Regions from separate parts of the Bradyrhizobium sp. USDA3010 genome, predicted to be linked through region 2. Evidence: riboswitches for the same ligand, from Rfam matches in the RefSeq annotation. Region 2 holds a riboswitch; each other region holds the start of a gene.
The links. Region 2 has a riboswitch for cobalamin ahead of AC066Y_RS30420 (DUF1636 family protein). Riboswitches for the same ligand answer to the same signal wherever they lie in the genome.
Positions count from the first base shown of each region.

Region 1 (7,022 bases), on a different contig from region 2:
GCTGTCGAGCGGCGCCGCCTGCGTGTCGAAGGCGAATGGCGCGTTCGGGTCGTAGCGGTCGCGTGCCGACACGCTGGTATTCTGGACGCGCGCACCGTAGGAGAAATCGGTGGTCGGCAGCAGGCCGATCGTGTGCTGCCAGTACCCGGCCAGGGTCTGCTGCTCGATATTGTAGATGTGGTAGGGATCGACGCCTTGATAGGCGCCGCGTGCCTCACGGAACGTCGAATCGTAATAGTCAATGCCGGTCAGGATCGTGGACGGCATCCTCAGCACGACGTTCTTGACGCTGAGCCGCGGCGTGAGCGACCAGGTTTGTAGCGCCGCATCGTTATAGGTCGAGGCGAAGCTGATGGTCGGCACGGTGCCGAAGAAGCCGCTTTGCGTCTCGCGCTGCCGCCAGCCGCCGTCGACGATGAGGTCGACGCCGTTCATCAGCGTCTTGGTGAAGCCGGCGGTAACGCTGGCGGTTTGCTGGTTGGCATAGTCGAACGGCGTCGCCGCGCCGCGGCGATCGGTGAGCAGCTCGTTGACGCCGATCGACGGATCGACCAGCCGTCCGCCGGGCAGGCCGAGCTTCTGGTCGCTGCCGGTGACGGTGAGGAAGGCGGTGAGATCCGATGTCGTGTAGTTGACGTTGCCGACGGCGTTGCGCTGGTCGAGCGCATTGTTGACGCGGTAGCCGTCGGACTTGATGCCGTTGCCGTAGAACGAGGTCGACCACGGGCCGGAATTAAGCGCCGCGGACACCGCGGCCATGCGGGTGTTGAACGAGCCGAAACCGCCTTCGGCCCTGATCGTGGCCGGCGGACCGCCGGCGCCGGTCTTGGTGATGATGTTGACCACGCCGCCCACCGCGTTGTCGCCGTAGAGCACCGCGCCGCTGTTGCCGCGCGTGATCTCGATGCGTTCGATCGAATCGAGCGGGATCGTGGTGAGATCGAAGCCGGCCTTGTCGACGTCGTTGAGGCGGCGGCCGTTGAGCAGGAACAGGGTGTTGTCGGAGGCGAATGCGCCGAAGCCGCGCAGGTCGACCGCGGTCTTGGCGCCGTTCGGGCCGCCATAAAGCGATTGCAGCTGCACGCCCGGCACCTGCGCGAGAATCTCGGGCAGCGACTGCACCGGCGAATGCGCGATGTCGTCGGCGGTGATCACGGTCGAGGAAGAGCCGACAATGCCGGCGAACTGGCGGCCGCCGCCGCCTGGGCCGCCCGTTCCGGTGGCCGGTCCGGTCCCTGTCGTGTTCGATCCTGCTCCGCTGCCCACATTGTTGCCTTGCGTGGTGCCCGGCGCCGGGCGGCGTGGCGCCGGCGCTTCGTCAGCGGCTGGCCTGGCGCGCGTAAAATTCTGGTCGCCAGGCTTGGTGATTTCGATGGCCGGCAGCTGATTGGGAGAGGGCGCCTGCTGCGCCCGTGCGGTCGAGAGAACGATTGTCGGCGCGATCATCGTCGACGCGAGCAGAAGCGCGCGGCGCCGCCGGGAAGAAGAGTTGGAGAACATCTAAGAGAGACCTCGGTAACGTCAGTGGCACGTCACCGCGAACCAGTCTCACCATCGTGCTCGCAGGCTCAGCTGCTTGCAGCCTCAAGTGAAGCTCATGCCTGTACTCCCCGACCGGCATCTTCGCGTGTGACCACGGCTGACGGCAGGTCTCCTGGCTCGCGGGTCGTTACCCTTCGTCGCCTTCCCAGGACCGAGATTCCCAGTGGCCTGTGACGAAGGATTCACCGCATACAGTTGCGGGGGCAGCCGCGGCGTTGGGGAAGTTTCCCCGCACCGCATTCCCTTTTCATCTCATGAAAGAACCGTCATGTTCATCTAGGGTTCGGCTGGGCAAAGTCAATCCGGCGAAGGTCGGGCGGCCGCCAGGTGGCCACGGTTTCTGTCGGGTGTCGCTTGTCTGCCACGGCGATCGCTGTAAGAGCATGGATCCAATGAACGTGCAGGATTTTGCCTTGGCGGCCGAGGTCGCGGCGCGGCGCCGGTGGGGCGCTACCGCGGCGCTGCTCGCGCTCGTGGTCCTGCTGCTGGTGCTCTCGCTCGGCATCGGGCCGGTGCGGCTGTCGCCGCTTGCGGTGATCGAGGCGGTGTTCGGCGGCGGCAGCGACGTGGCGCAGGTGATCGTGCGCGAGATCCGGCTGCCGCGCACCGTTCTGGCGTTCGCGATCGGCGGTATTCTCGGGCTATCGGGCGCAGCGCTGCAGGGACTGCTGCGCAATCCGCTGGCCTCGCCGTCGTTGTTCGGCGCACCGCAATCGGCGGCATTCGGCGCGGTGCTGGTGATCGCGCTGGGCCTCGCCGATGTGCGCTCCTACGCGCTGCCGGTGGTGGCGATCATCGCCGCGTTCGGTTCGGTGTTCGCGCTGCTGGCGATTGCCGGCCGCAATGCCGGGCTTTTGATCCTGATCCTCGCGGGACTCGCGATCTCGAGCTTTGCGGGGGCGGCGACGGCGCTGGTGATGAATCTCTCCAGCAATCCGTTCGTGGTGCTGGAGATCGCATTCTGGCTGCTCGGCTCGCTCGAGGACCGCAGCTTCCAGCACGTGGCGCTGGCGCTGCCCTTCATCATCGCGGGCGCGGCCATCCTGCTCAGCCAGGCGAACGCGTTCCGTGCGCTGACGCTCGGCGAGGAGGCCGCGCAGAGTCTCGGCGTCGATGTCGGGCGGCTAAGGTTGCTCGTGATCGCGGGTGTTGCGCTCGGCGTCGGCGGCGCGGTCGCGGTCACCGGCACGATCGGCTTCATCGGTCTCGTCGCGCCGCATCTGATGCGCCCCCTGATCGGTCACGATCCGGCGCGGCTGCTGGTGCCGAGCGCGCTCGCCGGTTCGGCACTGCTGCTCGCCGCCGATATCGCGGTGCGCATCATCCCCTCGACGTCGGACATCAAGGTCGGCGTGCTGACCTCGATCATCGGCGTGCCGTTCTTCCTCTATCTGATCATGCGCGAACGCCGCGCGCTCGGCGGAGGCGTGGCATGACGCTGCTCTCCGCCACCGCGCTCAATGCCTCGCTCGGCAGCCGCAAGGTGCTGCACGATGTCTCGCTGTCGCTGGAAGCGGGCCATCTGGTCGCGCTGGTCGGCCCGAACGGCGCCGGCAAGACCACGCTGCTGCGCGCGCTGGCCGGGCTGATTCCATCCGACGGCGAGATCAGGATCGGCGGCGACGCGCTGGCCGCGCTTGCGCTGCGCGAGCGGGCGAAGCGCTTCGCCTATTTGCCGCAGGGGCACATGGTGCATTGGCCGCTGCCGGCGCGCGATATCGTCGCGCTCGGCCGCTATCCGCATGGCGCGACCGATCCGGCGCGGTTGTCGCAAAAGGATATGGAGGCGGTGCTGCGCGCGATGCAGGCGGTCGAAGTCACTGAATTCAGCGACCGCCGCGTCACCGAGCTGTCCGGCGGCGAGCGCAGCCGCGTCGCACTGGCCCGGGTGCTGGCGGTGGAGGCGCCGGTGATCCTCGCCGACGAGCCGACCGCCTCGCTCGATCCGCGCCACCAGATCGACGTGATGCAGAAGCTGCGCAACGTCGCCGACACCGGCGTACTGGTCATCGTGGTGACCCACGATCTCGGGCTCGCCGCGCGCTTTGCCGATCACATGCTGGTGCTGTCGGACGGGCGGCTGGCGGCGCAAGGTGCGCCCGCTGAAGCGCTGTCCGAGAGCGTGCTGGCCAGCGTGTTCCGGGTCAGCGCCTACCGCGCCGAATTTCAGCGCGAGGCCGTCATCGTGCCATGGGCGGACGTGTGATGGGGATGCGGCGTCTCGCAGCGGTGGCCGCAGCGGCATGGCTGATGTCGTATGCAGCCGCGTCCGCCGGCGGACCGCGCATCGTCTCGATGAACGTCTGCAGCGACCAGCTGGTGCTGTCGCTGGCCGACCCGGATCAGATCCTTGGCCTCAGCCGCTTTTCGCGCGATGGCTGGCAATCCTGGGCCGCCGAGCTGGCGCGAAACTATCCGCTTCTGTCCGGTGAGGCCGAGGACGTGCTGCTGCTCAAGCCCGACATCGTCGTGGTCAGCCTGTTCGACAAGCGCGCGACGCGCGATCTCCTGAACGCCAACGGATTGCACCTCGTCGAATTCACGGTGCCGCGCACGCTGGACGAGGTGAGGGACCAGATCCGCGCGATGGGCGACGTGGTACAGCATCCGGATCGCGCGCGGGCCGAGATCGCGCGGTTCGATGCGGCGATCGCGCGGGCGCGGGCGGTGGCTGATGGTCATCACTATCGGGTGCTGCCGGTGGAGCGGCGCGGCTTTGTCTCAGGTCGCAGCAGCCTGATCAGCTCGCTGCTTGCGGCAACTGGCCTGAGCAACGCGGCCGGCGAACTCGGGCTCGACGCGGGCGGATTTGCCTCGCTGGAGGCAATCGTAAATCTGAGGCCGGATTTCATCCTGGTGTCGGAGGCCGGCGATCGCGCCGAGGACGAGGGCCGCGCCTTCCTGCTGCATCCGGCGCTGGAACGCTTCTATCCGGCCGACAAGCGGATCGTGCTGCCGGAGCGGCTGACGGTGTGCGGCGGCGTCATGCTGGCCGATGCGCTGGATCGGTTGACGGCGGAACTCAAGCGGGTGACGCGGTGATCACTCGTCATCCGTCATCCTGAGGAGCGCGTAGCGCGTCTCGAAGGATGCACGGCCCGGATGCTTCCGGGCGTTCGCCGGAGGGAGCGGGGCCGTCGCCCTTCGAGGCTCGCCCAGCGGCGCAATTGCGCCGCAAGGCTCGCACCTCAGGGTGACGGTGCTAGAAATTGTGCGCGGCTAACGGGTTACCCCGTCACCACCGGCCCGCCGGCCTTCTTCCACGCATCGATGCCGCCTTCGATATGGGCGGTGTTCGCCAATCCCGCTTTCTTCGCGGAAGCTACCGCCATCGCGGAACGTTCGCCGAAGGCGCAGAAGAACACGACGCGGCGGCCGGTCGCGGCCGCGACTTCGCGCAGCATGCCACCGGGCTGCAACGTGGCGCAAATCCCGGGATAGGGCGCGTGCAGCGCGCCCGCGAGTGTCCCGTGCTTGGCCCGCTCGCCGCTCTCGCGTAGATCGACCAGCAGGATATCGGGCCGGCCGAGGCTCGCGATGGCGTCGCGCGCGCTGATGGACAGGCCTTCCTTGGCGAGCTCGTCCTGGTGCAGGCCGACATGCATGTTGGCGGGCACCGCGACGTCCATCATCTTTGGATTCGGGAGATGAAGATTGTTCATCAGCTCGACATAGTCGTCGATCGATTTCACCTGCAGCCGCGGATTGTAGCGCTTCTCCTCGCCGATGGTGGAGACGGTGTCGCCCTTGTAGTCATGCGCGGGGAATACCAGGGTCTCTTCCGGCAGCTTCAGCAGGCGGTTGAAGATCGAATCATACTGCGCTCGCGCGCTGCCGTTCTGAAAATCGGTGCGGCCGGTGCCGCGGATCAAGAGCGTGTCGCCGGTGAAGACGCGGTCGCCCATCAGATAGCTATAGGAATCGTCGGTGTGGCCGGGCGTGTACAACGCTTCGAGGCAGAGGCCTTCGATCGTCACCTTGTCGCCGTCGGAGACGCGCATCGACACCACGTCGGCCTTGCTCTGCTCGCCCATGATGGTGATGCACTGGGTGCGGTCGCGCAGCTCGCCGAGGCCGGTGATGTGATCGGCATGCAGGTGCGTATCGACCGCCTTGACCAGTCGGAGGTCGAGTTCCTGCAGCAGCTTGCAGTAGCGGTCGGCCTTCTCCAGCACCGGATCGAGGATCAGCGCCTCGCCGCCGGCGCGGCTCGCGAGCAGATAGCTGTAGGTGCCGGACACGCTGTCGAACAGCTGGCGAAAGATCATGACGGCTTACCTGTTCTCCGGGTCAAGTCACATGGAGGATATTATTCCATAGATAGGGTCGATTCAAAGCAAATCCATCCCCCCAACTAAGCCCATCCCCGTCACCCCAAGGAGCCGCGTCGCGGCGTCTCGAAGGGTGAACGGCCCGGCTCCTTCCGCGGGAGGGGTTATGCGCGTTCAGGCGACCGCGGGTTAAGGACGGACCAGCGTGTAGCCGTTCTCGGTGAGAAGCAGGATCTGTGCGACGCCGACCTGTACTGGGGTGGCGGTCGCGATGTAGTCCGGCCGCTTGCCGGTGTCGCGCTCGATCGTGTCGAGGGTGTTGAGGCAGATGTCGACCCGCGCACCCTGCGCGACCAGGCTCTCGACCAGCTTGCGGTTCGCATTATCGGGCTTGAGCAGTTCGATGCCCGGGCCGAAGGCGACGATCTCGACCGCGACCTTGTCGGGGTCGTAGTGCTTCATCAGATTGCTCGCGACGCTGATGACGAGGCCCTGCTTCTTCGGATCGTTGTCGGAGAGCTGCAGCACGACCTTGTGCTCGGCGAACGGCTTGTCCTGCAGCGGCGCGAGCTGGGCGCGGGCCGGCGGCGTTGCCAGCGCGATCGCCGCGAGGCCGAGCGCCGCGATGAGCGCGCGCCGCGTCATCCGTGCCTCGCAATGCCCGGGTTGTCCTCGACGCCTTTCAGCGTCACGCCGGGTTCGTCGCGGTTCGGCGGCCGGCCGGAGCGCAGATGCTTGGCCACGACATCCCAGATCGGCGCGCCGTTCTGCTGGTTGACCGAAGCCCAGCCCGAGACCTTGTAGTGCTTGCCGGCTTCGAGATGCTTGCCGTTGCCGAGCTTCAGCTCGGAAATGCGCTTGCCGACGGTCTCGCCGGGCGTGCAGGTGTAGGCGAGGCCGCCGACACGGACCATGTCGCCGCCTTGCTGATAATAGGGATCGACGTTGAACAGGTTGTCGCAGACGTCTTCCAGCACATCCTTGATCTGGCTGCCGGTCATGGTCGCGACGTAGGTCTCGGGATAGGTGATCGCGGTTTCCGACAGCACGTCTTCCATGGTCAGCGGCTGGCCGGCGAGCGTGGTGAGGCCCCAACGGAAGCCCGGCGACAGCGCGATCTCGGCGTTGAGCTCGTTCAGCAGCGCATCGCAGATCAGCTGGTCGACGGTGCCGGAGAAATTCCCGCGGCGATAGAGCAGGCGGTCGGCG
Region 1 covers NZ_JBWJZD010000001.1:646,939-653,960, reverse strand. The annotation lists gene AC066Y_RS02930 (TonB-dependent receptor) at 1-1,446, opposite strand, end outside; cobalamin riboswitch at 1,628-1,825, opposite strand; gene AC066Y_RS02925 (FecCD family ABC transporter permease) at 1,935-2,978, shown strand; gene AC066Y_RS02920 (ABC transporter ATP-binding protein) at 2,975-3,748, shown strand; gene AC066Y_RS02915 (ABC transporter substrate-binding protein) at 3,754-4,584, shown strand; gene AC066Y_RS02910 (MBL fold metallo-hydrolase) at 4,770-5,810, opposite strand; gene AC066Y_RS02905 (DsrE family protein) at 6,003-6,458, opposite strand; gene soxB (thiosulfohydrolase SoxB) at 6,455-7,022, opposite strand, start outside.
Region 1: it holds a riboswitch for cobalamin, as region 2 does, so the genes downstream of both, AC066Y_RS02930 (TonB-dependent receptor) here and AC066Y_RS30420 (DUF1636 family protein) in region 2, are expected to answer to the same signal.

Region 2 (7,022 bases):
GATATAGCCCTTGGCGCGCAGTACGTTTTGCTCGCGCGCCAGCCCCTTGATCGACGCGATCAGCGCACCGACATCCGCGATCTCCGGAAGATCGATCACCACGGAATTGAAGTCGTTGTGCTCGTGTTCGTCCTCGCCGTCATGGTGAGACGGCCGCGACGCGAGGTCGTCCTCTGCCGCCGCTTCAAGACCGAGGATCACGCGGGCGTCGATCGCGCCGTCGACGATGGGCAACATCGGCACCTCGCGCGGCATCTCGGCCGCGATCAGCGCCTTGGCCGCTTTGATCCCCTCGGCACCGGCGAGATCGGCCTTGGTCAGCAGCACGATATCGGCACAGGCGATCTGATCCTCGAACACTTCGGACAACGGCGTTTCGTGGTCGAGATTCTCATCTGCCGCGCGCTGCGCATCCACGGCGGCCGGGTCCGGCGCAAAGCGACCGGCAGCAACGGCCTCCGCATCGGCCAGCGCGATCACGCCATCGACCGTGATCCGCGAACGGATCTCCGGCCAGTCGAATGCCTTCAGCAGCGGCTTCGGCAGCGCGAGGCCGGACGTCTCGATCACGATATGATCGGGCCTCACAGGGCGCGCGAGCAATTGCTCCATCGCCGGGATGAAATCGTCGGCGACGGTGCAGCAGATGCAGCCGTTGGCGAGCTCGACAATATTCTCGGTCGGGCAATTGGAGTCCGCACACGACTTCAGGATGTCGCCGTCGACGCCTTCACTGCCGAATTCGTTCACCAGCACCGCGAGCTTCTTGCCGTTGGCATTCCGGATCAGATGCTGGATCAGCGTCGTCTTGCCGGACCCGAGAAAGCCGGTCACGACGGTGACCGGAACCTTGGCGAGCGTCATCATTCTGCGGCCTCCGGCACGACGGCGATGGGGGGAATTCGGGCAAGCGATTGCTTGCGGAAGATTTCGGGACGGCTGCGCCACGGCACGATGCCGTCAGGCGCCGTGGCATAGGCAGAGGCGCCGGCGATCACATCCCTGGCATTATCCGCGGACAGGCGGCCGTAGACATAGGACCACCGGCCCGGCGCGCTGAGCGCGACCGAGCAGCCCTGGCTGCAAGCCGAGAGGCATTCGACCGGAACCAGATTGACGTCATCGGGCACGCCCGCCTCAACGAGCGCGGCATGCAGGCGCGCACCGGGCGCGAGCTCGCCTTCGGCGAGCGTCTGGCCGGCGCGGCAGGTGATACAGACATAAAGTGTAACGCTCATCGCCCTTCCTGAATTGACTGCGGGAAGCGATGAGGCACACGAACCTGACGTGAACAGGTTCGTTCCCCGTCGCGGAACACCCCGTCCGCCGGTCTCAAACACACTGCGTCGGCAGGTCTCCCGGCTTGCGGAGTAGGATTTCTCCCGTGATGCCCACCTTCCCGACTCCATTAGGGAATCAGTGGCTTGGGCATCTCTCCGGTCACGGTCGCGGGGGCGGCTGCGCTTCGGGCAAACCTTGCGGTCCGAGCCCTATCGCATTCCCTCTTCGCCTGTCGTAGGACAGGAACCAACGCGGGGTCACCATTCGTCCTGGCCTCGCACTTGTCAAGCCGAAGGAACGTGATGATTTCTGATGGACACGACGCTGAAGATGGCGCCGTCGGCGCCGACCCTTCATTGGATGCGCGGCATGCGGCCAAAATGGCGAAAAAGAAGGTCGCCCGCGACAAGATCATGGCGACCAAGAGCGGTGAAAAGGGCCTGATCATCGTTCATACCGGCGCCGGCAAAGGAAAATCCTCCTCCGCCTTCGGCATGATCGTGCGCTGCGTGGCGCACGGCTTTCCCTGCGCCGTGGTGCAATTCATCAAGGGCGCCTGGGATACGGGCGAGCGCCGCCTGCTCACCGGACATTTCGGCGATCTCTGTCAATTCCACGCGATGGGCGAAGGTTTTACCTGGGAGACGCAGGATCGCGGCCGCGACGTCGCGGCAGCGCAAGCCGGCTGGGAAAAGGCCAAGCAGCTGATCGCGGATCCGAGCCTGCGGATGGTCGTGCTCGACGAGATCAATATCGCGCTTCGGTATGACTATCTGGCGATCGCCGACGTCGTCGACTTCCTGACGACTTCGAAGCCGCCGATGACCCACGTCGTGCTCACCGGGCGCAACGCCAAGGACGAATTGATCGAGATCGCCGACCTCGTCACCGAGATGACGCTGGTCAAGCACCCCTTCCGCTCCGGCATCAAGGCCCAGCCGGGCGTCGAGTTCTGACTGTTGTTGCCATGGCGCGCGCGTTGATGATCCAGGGAGCCGGTTCGGACGTGGGCAAGTCGCTCATCGTCGCCGGCCTTGCGCGTGCCGCCCGACGACGCGGCCTGCGCGTGCTGCCCTTCAAGCCGCAGAACATGTCCAACAACGCTGCCGTGACCATCGACGGCGGCGAGATCGGACGCGCGCAAGCGCTGCAGGCGCTTGCTGCCGGCGTCGAGCCGCACACCGACATGAACCCGGTGCTGCTGAAGCCGGAGACCGACGTCGGCGCGCAGGTCATCCTGCACGGCAAGCGGATCGCGACCGCCCGCGCGCGCGAATATGCCGCCATGAAACCATCGCTGATGGGCGCGGTGCTGGAGAGCTTTGGGCGATTGAAAGAGCGCGCCGACCTGGTGCTGGTCGAAGGCGCCGGCAGCCCCGCCGAGGTCAATCTGCGCAAGTCCGATATCGCCAATATGGGCTTTGCGCGCAGGGCCGACGTGCCCGTGGTATTGGTCGGCGATATCGACCGCGGCGGCGTGATCGCGCAGCTCGTCGGCATCCAGGCGGTGATCGCCCCCGATGATGCCGCGATGATCCAGGGCTTTGTCATCAACAAATTCCGTGGCGATCCGACGTTGTTCGACGACGGCTACCGGCTGATCGAAGCCCGCACCGCCTGGCGCGGCTTCGGCGTGCTGCCCTGGTTCGTTCGCGCTGGCGAGCTTCCGGCCGAAGACGCGCTCGGGCTCGGCGACGCGCGCAAGCCCGGCCAGTGCAAGATCGCGTTTCTCGCGCTGTCGCGGATCGCCAATTTCGACGACCTCGACCCGCTGAAGCTCGAACCCGGCGTCGATCTGGTGATGGTGCGGCCGGGTGAAGCCATTCCGGGCGACGCGAAGCTCGTCATCCTGCCCGGCTCGAAATCGACCCGCGGCGATCTCGCCTTCCTGCGCGCGCAAGGCTGGGACATCGACCTGCTGGCGCATCATCGCCGCGGCGGCCACATCCTCGGCCTGTGCGGCGGATACCAGATGCTTGGGCAGAGCGTCGCCGATCCCGACGGGATCGAGGGACTCGCCGGCGAAACGCCTGGCCTCGGGCTGCTCGATGTCACGACTGTTATGACCGAACAGAAGACGCTGACCCGCGTCAGCGCGATGCATGCTGCGACCCATCAACCGATCAGTGCCTACGAGATCCACATCGGGCGCACCGACGGGCCGGATCGCGCGCGGCCCTTTTCAATGCTTGACGGCTCGCCGGAAGGTGCCATGTCGCGTGACGGGCGCGTGCACGGCAGCTATCTGCACGGCCTGTTCACCTCGGACGGATTTCGCAAGGCGTTCCTTGCGCAGCTCGATATCCCTGCGGCGGATCAGCCGTACGGCGCCAGGGTCGAGAGCGCGCTCGACGCGCTTGCCGAGCACATCGAGACCCATCTTGATGTGGAAGGCCTGCTGGCGTTGGCGCGCTAAACCGACAACGCGGCGGCAAGACGGGACCATTCGGCCTCGCTGCCCGGCAGGCCGAGGCGCAGCCATCCCGGCTTTTGCTGGAAGACGCGCGACCAGATCTGGCCGCGGGCAAGCTTGTCCTGCGCGGCCAGCGCGTCGCCGGTCTCGTAGAGACGAAACAGCGGCGTGCCGCCGAGCAGCGTCCAGCCCCGCGATTGCGCCTCCGCATCGAGCCTGGCGCAATCGTCCGTGAGCCGTGCGGTCGTCGCCCTCGCCCAGTCGCGATCGAGCAGCGCGCGCCGTCCAATCGCAATTGCGGCACCCGAAACCGGCCATGGGCCCGCCATCGCCGCAAGCGCAGCGATATCCGGCTCGCTGCCAACAGCGAAGCCGAGCCGCAAGCCCGCAAGTCCGTAAAACTTGCCGAATGAGCGCAGGATCAGGAGCCCGGATTGTCCGGCCTCTCCTGCAACTGACAGGTCGGGTACCGCGTCCGCAAAACTCTCGTCAATCACGAGCCGGCCAACGCGCGGCAGCAGCGCGAGCAGTTCGTGCCGATCATGGCACCTGCCATCCGGATTGTTCGGATTGACGACGATGCCAATGTCCGCTCCCGCAAGCGCTGCGAGATCGGACACCTCGGTCACGTCCCAACCGGCGGCCGACAACACCGCGGCATACTCATTGTAGGTCGGCGCAAGAATGCGCACCCGCCCGCGCGGCGCCAGATGCGGCAGCAACTGAATCGCGGCCTGCGCACCGCCCATCGCCACGATCGGCGCGTCGGTGCGGTAGGCCTGCCGCGCGGCGTTGTGCAGCGCCTCGATATCGGAGCGCGACGGCAGCGCGTTCCATTGCCGCAGCTCGACATCGACGCCAGGATAAGGCACCCGATTGATCCCCGTCGACAGGTCAATCCAATCTTCCGCGGCGCCGCCGAAGCGCTGCTGGGCGACATCGAGATTTCCGCCGTGCTCGCGCATGCGCCGCTCCTTCACGCCAGCGCCAGGGCGACGAACGCTGCGGCCAACAGCATCATGGCGTAACGATAGAGCTTCAGCCCGGCGAGGACATCAGCGGCAGCCGGATCGCGCGCCCCCTCGTTCAGCCAGGGCTCGCTCGCGATGCTGCCGTGATAGATGCGGGGCCCGCTGAGCCGCACGCCGAGCGCGCCGGCCATCGCAGCTTCCGGCCAGCCGGCATTCGGCGAGCGATGGCGCCGCGCGTCGCGCAGCATGCACGACCACGCCTGCGAGAAGCGCGGCGCAAGCAGTACGAACAAAAGCCCGGTCAGCCGCGCCGGAATGAGATTGGCGAGATCGTCGATCCGGGCGGCCGCCCAGCCAAACGCCTCGTGCCGCTCGGTGCGATGGCCGATCATCGAGTCCAGCGTGTTGATTGCCTTGTAGCCAAGGATTCCCGGCAGGCCGAACAGCGCACCCCAGAACACCGGCGCCACGATGCCGTCGGATGCATTCTCGGCAAGGCTCTCGATGGTCGCGCGCGCGATACCGGCGTCGTCGAGCGTTGCCGGATCGCGTCCGACGATCTGTGCGACCGCCGCACGCGCGGCCGCGATCTCGCCGGACGCAAGCGGATGTGCCACCGCGGCGACATGATCATGCAGCGAGCGCAGCGCCACCAGCGGCCACGCCAGCACACCGACCAGGACGACGCGGACCCATCCGGATGCGAGCATGGACTGAACCGCCCAACCCAGCGCGGTCGCCAGCGCGATCACCAGGATGGCCGCCGTGACACCGGCGACGCGCCGAAACGCCGGCGGATCGGAGGCCCGGTTCCAGGCGGTATCGACGAGTTGGATCAGCCGGCCGAGCCAGGTCACGGGATGGCCGATGCGGGCAAACAGCCAATCCGGCCAGCCGATCAAGGCGTCCACAGCCATCGCCACCGCCATCGCTCCCGCAAAACCCACGCACCTCTCCTCACAGCGATCCCCCTGATGCGCAAGACGTCGGCCGAGTGCAAGCCCTCCGGGGCGGATTTCGGCTTTGTCTTTTACCGCGATTGGTGGTTAGAGCGTTTTCGAGGCGAAGCGGAGACCGGTTCGCGGCAGGAGACCCTATGGCCGTCATTCTGATCACCGGCGGAGCCCGGTCCGGAAAAAGCCGGCGCGCCGAACTTCGCGCGCGCGGCTTTCCAGGTCAGCCGGTCTATGTTGCGACCGCCGAGGCGCTCGACGCGGAAATGGATGAGCGCATTGCCAAGCATCGCGCACGCCGCGGCAGCGACTGGATCGAACGCGAGGTGCCGCTCGACCTCGTCGAGGCGCTGGCCGAGACCGATGGCGGCGGCGCAAGGCTGGTCGATTGCCTGACGCTGTGGCTGTCCAACCTGCTGCATGCCGAGCGTGACTGGTCGCAGGCAGTGACGCGGCTGGCGGACGCGCTACCGCGCCAGCGCAGCCCGGTCATCGTGGTCACCAACGAAGTTGGCCTCGGCATCGTGCCCGATAACGCACTGGCGCGGACCTTCCGCGACGCCGCAGGTCTCATGAACCAGAGCATTGCCGGCGTGGCGGACGAGGTCGAATTCGTCGTTGCGGGCCTGCCGATGAAGCTGAAATGAGCAACACGATCGATCCCGCCAAAGGCCCCACGATGGTTGCATTCGACGATGCGTTTCGCCGGCAACTGCACGAACTGTTCGTGTGGCGGCGCGACGTGCGCCGCTTCCGGGCCGAGCCGCTGCCGGACGGCACGATGGAGCGGCTGATCGAGATCGCCTGCCTTTCGCCTTCGGTCGGATTGAGCCAGCCCTGGCGGTTCGTCATTGTCGACGATGCGGCACGGCGCCGCGCTGTCATCGACGACTTCAAGAGTTGCAACGCCGACGCGCTGCGATCCTATTCCGGCGAGCGTGCAGCCAAATATGCCGCATTGAAACTATCGGGCCTCGAAGAGGCGCCCGGCCATCTCGCCGTGTTCGCCGACAAGACCGACCAGATCGGCTCCGGCCTCGGGCGCGCGACGATGCCGGAGACGTCAGAATATTCCGTGGTGGCCGCGATCTGCTCGATGTGGCTTGCCGCGCGCGCCGAAGGCATCGGGCTCGGCTGGGTATCGATCCTCAATCCAGGTCGCGTTCACGAGATCCTGGAGATACCCGATACGTGGAAATTCATCGGCTACCTCTGCATCGGTTACCCCCAGGCGGAATGCGACCGTCCGGAGCTCGAGCAGGCCAAGTGGGAATCGCGGCGGGGTCCAGATGAATTCACCATCCGGCGCTGACCACCCCCCGAGCGGCAGCGGCGCCTCGAACAGCGCCGCCCACTGGCGCGCCGACATCGCCTCCCTGGTTTTTCCGCTCCCGGAGCACGGCG
Region 2 covers NZ_JBWJZD010000025.1:120,603-127,624, forward strand. The annotation lists gene cobW (cobalamin biosynthesis protein CobW) at 1-867, opposite strand, end outside; gene AC066Y_RS30420 (DUF1636 family protein) at 864-1,238, opposite strand; cobalamin riboswitch at 1,332-1,547, opposite strand; gene cobO (cob(I)yrinic acid a,c-diamide adenosyltransferase) at 1,584-2,237, shown strand; gene AC066Y_RS30430 (cobyric acid synthase) at 2,249-3,697, shown strand; gene cobD (threonine-phosphate decarboxylase CobD) at 3,694-4,659, opposite strand; gene cbiB (adenosylcobinamide-phosphate synthase CbiB) at 4,671-5,612, opposite strand; gene cobU (bifunctional adenosylcobinamide kinase/adenosylcobinamide-phosphate guanylyltransferase) at 5,762-6,265, shown strand; gene bluB (5,6-dimethylbenzimidazole synthase) at 6,298-6,930, shown strand; gene AC066Y_RS30455 (hypothetical protein) at 6,908-7,022, shown strand, end outside.

Region 3 (7,022 bases), on a different contig from region 2:
CAGCTGGGGCTGCAGCACCTCGCCGGCATGCCCGATCCAGAACTTGAACTTGATCCGATAGCCGCCCGGCGCGGTCAGCGCGGACCGGCAGAATGCCTCCTCGACGCTGCTCTGGACGGCCGCAAGATACGGCATGAAGCCACGCATCGACGCCGTCTGCGGCGCGGTGGCCGCAGGCACAATCGTGAAGGCGTTGGCCGCGGCATAGACCGCGACCAGACCGGTTCCTTCGAGCAGGAGCTGCAACGCCATGTCGGGCGTCATCGATCCCTTGACGGCCTGCGCGCGGCGTCCCCCGGCCAGTGTGGCGTCGTAAACGACTTGAAGACCGGTGGCCGCGCTGTAAGCATCGAGCGCGGAGACCAGAGGCTGGCTGCCAATATCGAAGTCGACCGTTGCCGGCGTCCGAACTGATTCAAGGCTTGCGGCCATCGTTACCGTCTGGATATTCCCGGCAACGAGAGTGCCTATGACCAGGCCAAGAAAGCGCTGCCACATCCGATCATGCTTCGAGCGCAGCCCGATCTTCCGACCCATTGAACAAAGTGCATGAGGCGCCGCCGTGATCCTCAAGCCCAGCCGAACAGCACGATCTATCGGTGATCGATAGAGCTGTTCGTCAAACCCCGCGGCAGGCGCAACATAGAAACAGATTGTGACAATCTGCTAACAAGGGCGGAGACCTCGCGCCGGCCGCACCTTGCGCCGCCGCAGCCGGCGCCAGCCGATCACGATACCGCTGATCGAGACGATGGTGCCGACCGCCGACAGCAGCCAGACCACGATGTCGCGCGCCGGCGAGATGCGCAGCAGCAGCGGGAAGTCCAGGCTGTGCAGCGCGTTGAACAGCCAGCGATAGGACCGGCGGCTGTCGTCGCTGCGGTCGAGGATCTCGGCGGTGACCGGAGAAATGTGCAGCCAGGTGTGGGCGGGATCGTCGAAGCCGATCCGCAGCACGGGAAGCTCGCGCGCTTGGTGCAGCGTGTACCAGTAGGCGTCCGGTTCATCGAGCTGTCGCGCCGATATCATCGCAGCTCCCGGCATCGCGCGCCGGGCGGCCGCGATGATCTCATCCTGCGAAAGCGTCACGGGCGCGCCGGTCACGGGATCCGCGAGGCTACGACGGCCGCCGCTAGCGTCGAGCACCATCAGCCGGCGTCCGCCGATCCAGACGAAGCGCGCCTCCACCGCCGACGCCTGCGGCGGTGACTGCAAGCGAGCGACGATATCGGGTGCATCATGGCTGCTGTAGCCGACCGCGATCTCGCGCGTGAGGCCACGGCCGGAGAATGCACCGCCGGGATTGAGCGACAGCCAGCCGCTGAACATCCAGGTGAAGGCGAAGATGCCGCCGACGAGGCCGGCGATGTGATGCCAGGCCATCCAGCCGCGATAGGGCGAGACGGCGCCATCAGCGTAACGGCGCGTCAGCCGCAGGCGCAGAATGCCGATCCAGAAGCCGGTGACGGCGACGACGAGGCAGATGCCCGAGATCCACAGCACCACGTCCCGCCACAACGGGCCGTCCTTGCGCAACACGGTCGGATAGATCCAGTGCGGGATCGAGCCGAGCCAATTCCAGACGCGCTCTCGCCGCGTGGTGTCGAGCGCGATCTCGCCGCTGCGCGACGAGACATAAAGTTGGGTGCCATCGGCGTCGCCGAGGCCGATCAAATGGAGCGGCCGCAACGGATCGAAGCGCGCGGTGACCGACCATTGGTCGCGCGTCACCGTATCGAGCAGTTCCGGCCGCACGGCGCGCGGATGATGCCGGGCAATGGCAAGCGCCTGGTCCGGCGTGATCCGGTCGATCGTGCTGCCGTCGATGGCCGAAATAGTGACCGCGCCTCCCTTCCATCCAGTCACGCGATAGACCGGAACATCGTCCAGCATCGAGAGCCGGAGATCGCGCGGGTAATGCTCCGCGCCCGCGATCGCCATCGCGCGATCAGGAGCGACCTGCACCTTGCTCCAAACGATGCCAGGGAGCGCGGAGAGGCGCTCGTCGTCAGTGAGGCGCGGAAACGCCACGTACATCATGACGAGGCCGGAGATGAACCACATCGCGAAGAACAGACACGTCGCAATGCCGATCCAGCGATGGACGACATAGAGCCATCGCCGCGCTCGCCGGATCAGAGCGTTGCGCATGGTCAGAACTTCACGTTGGCGGACAATTCGGCGGTGCGCGGCATGCCGAGCAGCCACTGCCCCGTCCCGTTCGAGGTCACCGCGTAGACCTTGTCGAACAGATTGTAGACCCTGAACGCGACCGTGGTGCGGTCATCCGGCTTCCACCTGATGCCGCCATTGACGACGTTGTAACCCGGCCGCAACTGGGTGTTGGCGAGATCGGAGTACATCGCACCGACGATCTGCACGCCGCCATAGACCGACCAGTTCGGCGCGAAGTCCCAGGTCAGCCAGACGTTCGAGACCTGCTGCGGCACGTTGACCGGGACATTGCCGTTGTAGCTGACGACCTTGCCGCCGACCACCTGGCTGTTGTTGTCGTATCTGGCACGCAGCAGCGCAAGATTGGCGTCGACGCGCCAGCCATCGTTCAGCGCGAGCCCGATCGTTCCTTCGACCCCGCGGGATGATTGCTGGCCGATCTGCAGTGCCAGGCCGGCGGTGGGATTGCTGGGATCGGGAATGGTCAGGCCGGTCTTGACGATCTCGTACCCTGCCAGCGTCCACTCGCCGCGGCCGCCCCAGAACGACTGCTTGACGCCGATTTCGGTCTGCTTGCCGGTCGCGAGCTGGAAGGTTTTCTGCGAGGTCGACAGCGAGATCAGGTTGCTGACCGGATCGACGCCGACCGCATACTGGCCGTAGAACGCGAGGTTCTTGATCGGCTCGTACACCAACCCGGTTCGCCAGCTGGTGCCCGACAGCGTGGTTTCAAAACTGTTCGCCGGCGTCTTGTAGTCGGTGCGATCGACCTCGGGACGATCGTACCGGACGCCGGTGACGAGCGACAATTGATCGGTCAGCGACAGGCGATCTTCGGCGAACAGCGCGTATTGATTGACGATCGCGTTGAAGCCCGGCGTCGTCGCCGTGGTCGTCGCGAAGAACGATCCGGGATCGAACACGTAAGGATTGACCGACGACGCGCCGCCATAGGGCGAATTGTTGGTGTGGGTGAAGTCGATCCGGTTGACGTCGAACCCGGCGACGAACTGGTTCGCGAGCCCGAGGACTTGACCGCTGAAGGTCGCATCCATCCGGTTGCCGAGCTGCTTCTGGTCGTGGAAGATCTCGATGTAGCTGGAGCGGTCGATCAGCTGGGTCTTCGGGTTCCAGGTGTAGTTTTCGATGTCGCGCCAGTGCCGCTCGCTGGTCAGATAATACAGCGTGTTGTTGATCTTGATGCCGTCGGCGACGTCCCACTCGGTCTTGAACTGGGTCCAGCTGTCCTGATAGCGGATCGCGCTGTCTGATGCGTTGTAGTTCTTGAAACGCAATGCATCCTGGATCGACCCGTTGATCAGCGGCGTACCGAAATAGCGCGACGGGCTGCGGTCGCCGTAATCCTCGGACAGTGTGAAGGCGAGATTGTCCGATGCCTGCACGCGCACGGCGGCGGAGACCACCGCATTCGAGGTCTTGTCGCGATCGACCCAGCCGTCCGACATGTTGCCGGTGGCGTTGATGCGGTAGGACACATTGGGATTGATCGGACCGGTGCTGTCGACCGAGAGCCGCCGCGTCATGTTGCTGTCGAGCGAGACCTCGGCCTCGTTATAAGGCGTGCCCTGCGGCTTCTTCGGAACGACGTTGATGACGCCGCCGATCGCGCCCTCGCCGTACAGCACCGAGGCCGGACCGCGCAGCACTTCAACGCGTTGCGTCGACCAGGTGTCGTAGGGGAACGTCAGGGTGCCAGAGCCGATATAGAAGCGCGTGCCGTCGTATAGCGTCATCACCGAGTTGCTGCCGGCAAAGCCGCGGGTGCTGAACGACAGGCCGCCATTGCCGGGCGCCGGCGTTGCGATGAACCCGGCCGCGTTCTGGGTGACGGCATCGAGCACATTGTGCTGGCCGCGTTCGGCGATGGTTTGCGCCGTGATGATCTCGACGCTGGCCGGCGTCTGCAGCGGCGTCAGGTTGAGACGACTGCCGGTACCTCCCTGCGTGGTGGCGTTGAGCGTCGGCGATACCGATCCCGATGCACCTGACGCCGCGGCGCGCGGCGCGCCAGCGGTTGCCGCCGCCGTTGCAGGTCTGGCGCGCGGCCGCGACGACGTCGCCGAGTTGCGGCTTCGCGCCGCGGGCTTGGGCTTTGTGGATGTCGAGGGTGCGACCTCGATCGGATCGAGCGTCGTGGGTGGAGATGTTTGTGCCGAACCTTCAGCCGGCAGCAGCAGCGATGACAGGGAGCAAACGAGACCGAGGCGCCATTTGCGCGCAGCGGGAGAGGACGGAGACATGAAAGGACTCGCGGTAACGTGGCACGTCACCGCGAACGCGGACTGGCGCATTGCCCCAAAGGCAGTGCTCCGATCCCACCAGGACGCCCCCGCCCGATGTGCTCGCGTGTGACCACGACTGACGGCAGGTCTCCTGGCTCACGGGTCATCGCCTGTCGACGCCTTCCCGGGCGGAGTGGCCCAGTGGCAAATTGACGAAAGGCTCGCCGTTTACAGTTGCGGGGACAGCTGCGGCATTGGGGTTACCCTCGCACCGCATTCCCTTTTGATCCCCGAAGGGAACCGTCGGCCGAAACGATAGGTGGTGCGGGATGGGCTGTCAATTCGATGCGATTGTCGCACACATGCTTTGCGGGATGATGCTGCTGCGATGACACAGCGACAGCGCGGGCCGACGCGAGGATTCTCTATTCCGTCATCCTGAGGTGCGAGCCTTGCGGCGCAATTGCGCCGCTGGGCGAGCCTCGAAGGATGCACGGCCACGCTGGTGGCCGTCGATCCTTCGAGACGCCGCTTCGCGGCTCCTCAGGATGACGGAATACCTAATTCGCATCACTCGGCTTCGATACATCCCTGCATCACCTCATCGATCTCGGCCCGCGACAGAGCGCCCATCTCCGCAATGAACACGATTCGCGTTCGTGGCACGCCGGGCGCCGGCACGCCGCCGGCAGCCAGTGTCGCGCGTCCGCCGGCGAGTTGAAACACCGTCAGCCGTCCGGGCTGCTCCACCGTCTCGAACAATCCCTTCGCCCGCGCCAGCTTCGGCGCCAGTTTGCCGATCGCCTGCTGCAAGCGCGGCAACCGCACCGGCCGCTCCGAGGTCCAGCTCAGCGTCTCGAACCGGTCGGATGTCGGCCGGCGCGGCGCGGTCTCGCGCGGCGCCGGCAACCGATCGAGGTCCGCGGGAAACAGCAGCGCTGCCGGCACCTCGCCATGCTGCGCATCGACCACCACGGCCGCCGGACGCAGTGCCCGCACCGCATCGCGGATCGCGGCGCACGCGGCTGCATCAGCCAGATCGACCTTGCTCAGCGCCACCACATCGGCCGCCCTCAACTGCGAGCGCAGCAGCGCATCATCCAGCGCGACCACCGGCTGCGTCGCGTCAACCACGCACAGCACTGTCTCCAGCGGCGCCTCCTTCCAGATCACCGGATCCATCAGGTTGCGGACGATGTCGGAGGGATCGGCGATCCCGCTGGTCTCGATCACGATGAATTCGGGACGCGGATCCCGCCGCAGCAAGGTTGCGAGCGTGCGCAGCAGATCGCCCTCCAGCGTGCAACAGATGCAGCCATTGCTCAGGCTGACCACGCCATCGCTGGCGCCGGCGATCAGCTCCGCATCGATATTGATCGCGCCGAAATCATTGACCACGGCGGCGATGCGGCGGCCTTGCGCATGCGCCAGCAGATGGTTGACGACCGTGGTCTTGCCCGCCCCGAGAAAACCCGCGACCAGCAGGATCGGGACCGCCACATCAGCCCCCAGTGACCGGCCGGCGCACCGGCCGGCCCGGCCGCGCCGCGACATCGAGGACGCCATCATTGATCAGCGGCTGGCCGCTGACCACGAGATGCCGCACGCCTTCCGCCGGGCGGTTCATCGCGGAGAAGGTCGCACGATCGCTGAGCGTCTCGAAGTCGAACACCACGACGTCAGCGTCCGCGCCCGCCTGCAGCCTGCCCTTGGCGCGCATCGCCGGCGTGCTCGCGGACAGGATTTCCGCCGGGATCAGCGCACATTTGCGGATGCCCTCGAGCAGCGACACCTTCCTGCGCTCGCGGACCCATTCGCGGATGAAGCGGGTGAAGCAGCCGGCCGAACGCGGATGCGAGGTGGCATCGTCAGGCAGCGGCCAGGCGTCGCCAGTATAGGGACGGCCATCCGACAGCGTCCATGGCATCGCGTCGGACGCGATCGCGCCACCCGGATACAGCACCGCCATGTCGAGCAGATCGCGATGGTGCTGGTTGTTCTCGATATCGAGCACATGCCACAGCACCAGCGTCGAGGGTTCCGCGGCCTGCGCCGCCAGCAGCTCCTCGCGGCTGCCGAAGCGGTGACCGTCGGTCACGCGCTGCACCGAATCATAGCCGAGGCCGTTGCGCTCCTCGAATTTAGGATCGCTGAAGAAGGTCGCCGCCAGCACGGTCGAGCCGGTGCCGTAGGGATAGGCCTCCACCGTGATCGGCAGGCCCTGCGCCTGCGCTTTCGCGATCAGCGCAACACAGCGCTCGATGTCTGTCTTGCTCGACGAGTTGAAATGGCAGATGTGCATGTGCGCGCCGGTGGCACCGGCATAGCCGATCAGGCGGATATAGGCCTCGGCCGCACTCTCGGGATCGATGCGTGACATGTAGGCGACGTGGGTGAAGGTCGGCACCGCATGATCAGCGGCGAGCTGGCACACCGCGGTCAGTTCCTGCACGCCGGCGCCCGGCGCATAGGCGTTGAGAATGCCGATGCCGATGCCGCCCTCGTTCAATCCGTTGGCAAGGCGCGCGAGGATGCCGCCGACCTCGCCCTCGGTCGCCACGTTCTCGATCCAGCGGCGATCGCGCATCGCTGCGCCGAATGATT
Region 3 covers NZ_JBWJZD010000001.1:309,172-316,193, forward strand. The annotation lists gene AC066Y_RS01265 (STN domain-containing protein) at 1-432, opposite strand, end outside; gene AC066Y_RS01270 (PepSY domain-containing protein) at 667-2,151, opposite strand; gene AC066Y_RS01275 (TonB-dependent receptor) at 2,154-4,436, opposite strand; cobalamin riboswitch at 4,543-4,738, opposite strand; gene AC066Y_RS01280 (CobW family GTP-binding protein) at 4,989-5,918, opposite strand; gene AC066Y_RS01285 (amidohydrolase family protein) at 5,920-7,022, opposite strand, start outside.
Region 3: it holds a riboswitch for cobalamin, as region 2 does, so the genes downstream of both, AC066Y_RS01275 (TonB-dependent receptor) here and AC066Y_RS30420 (DUF1636 family protein) in region 2, are expected to answer to the same signal.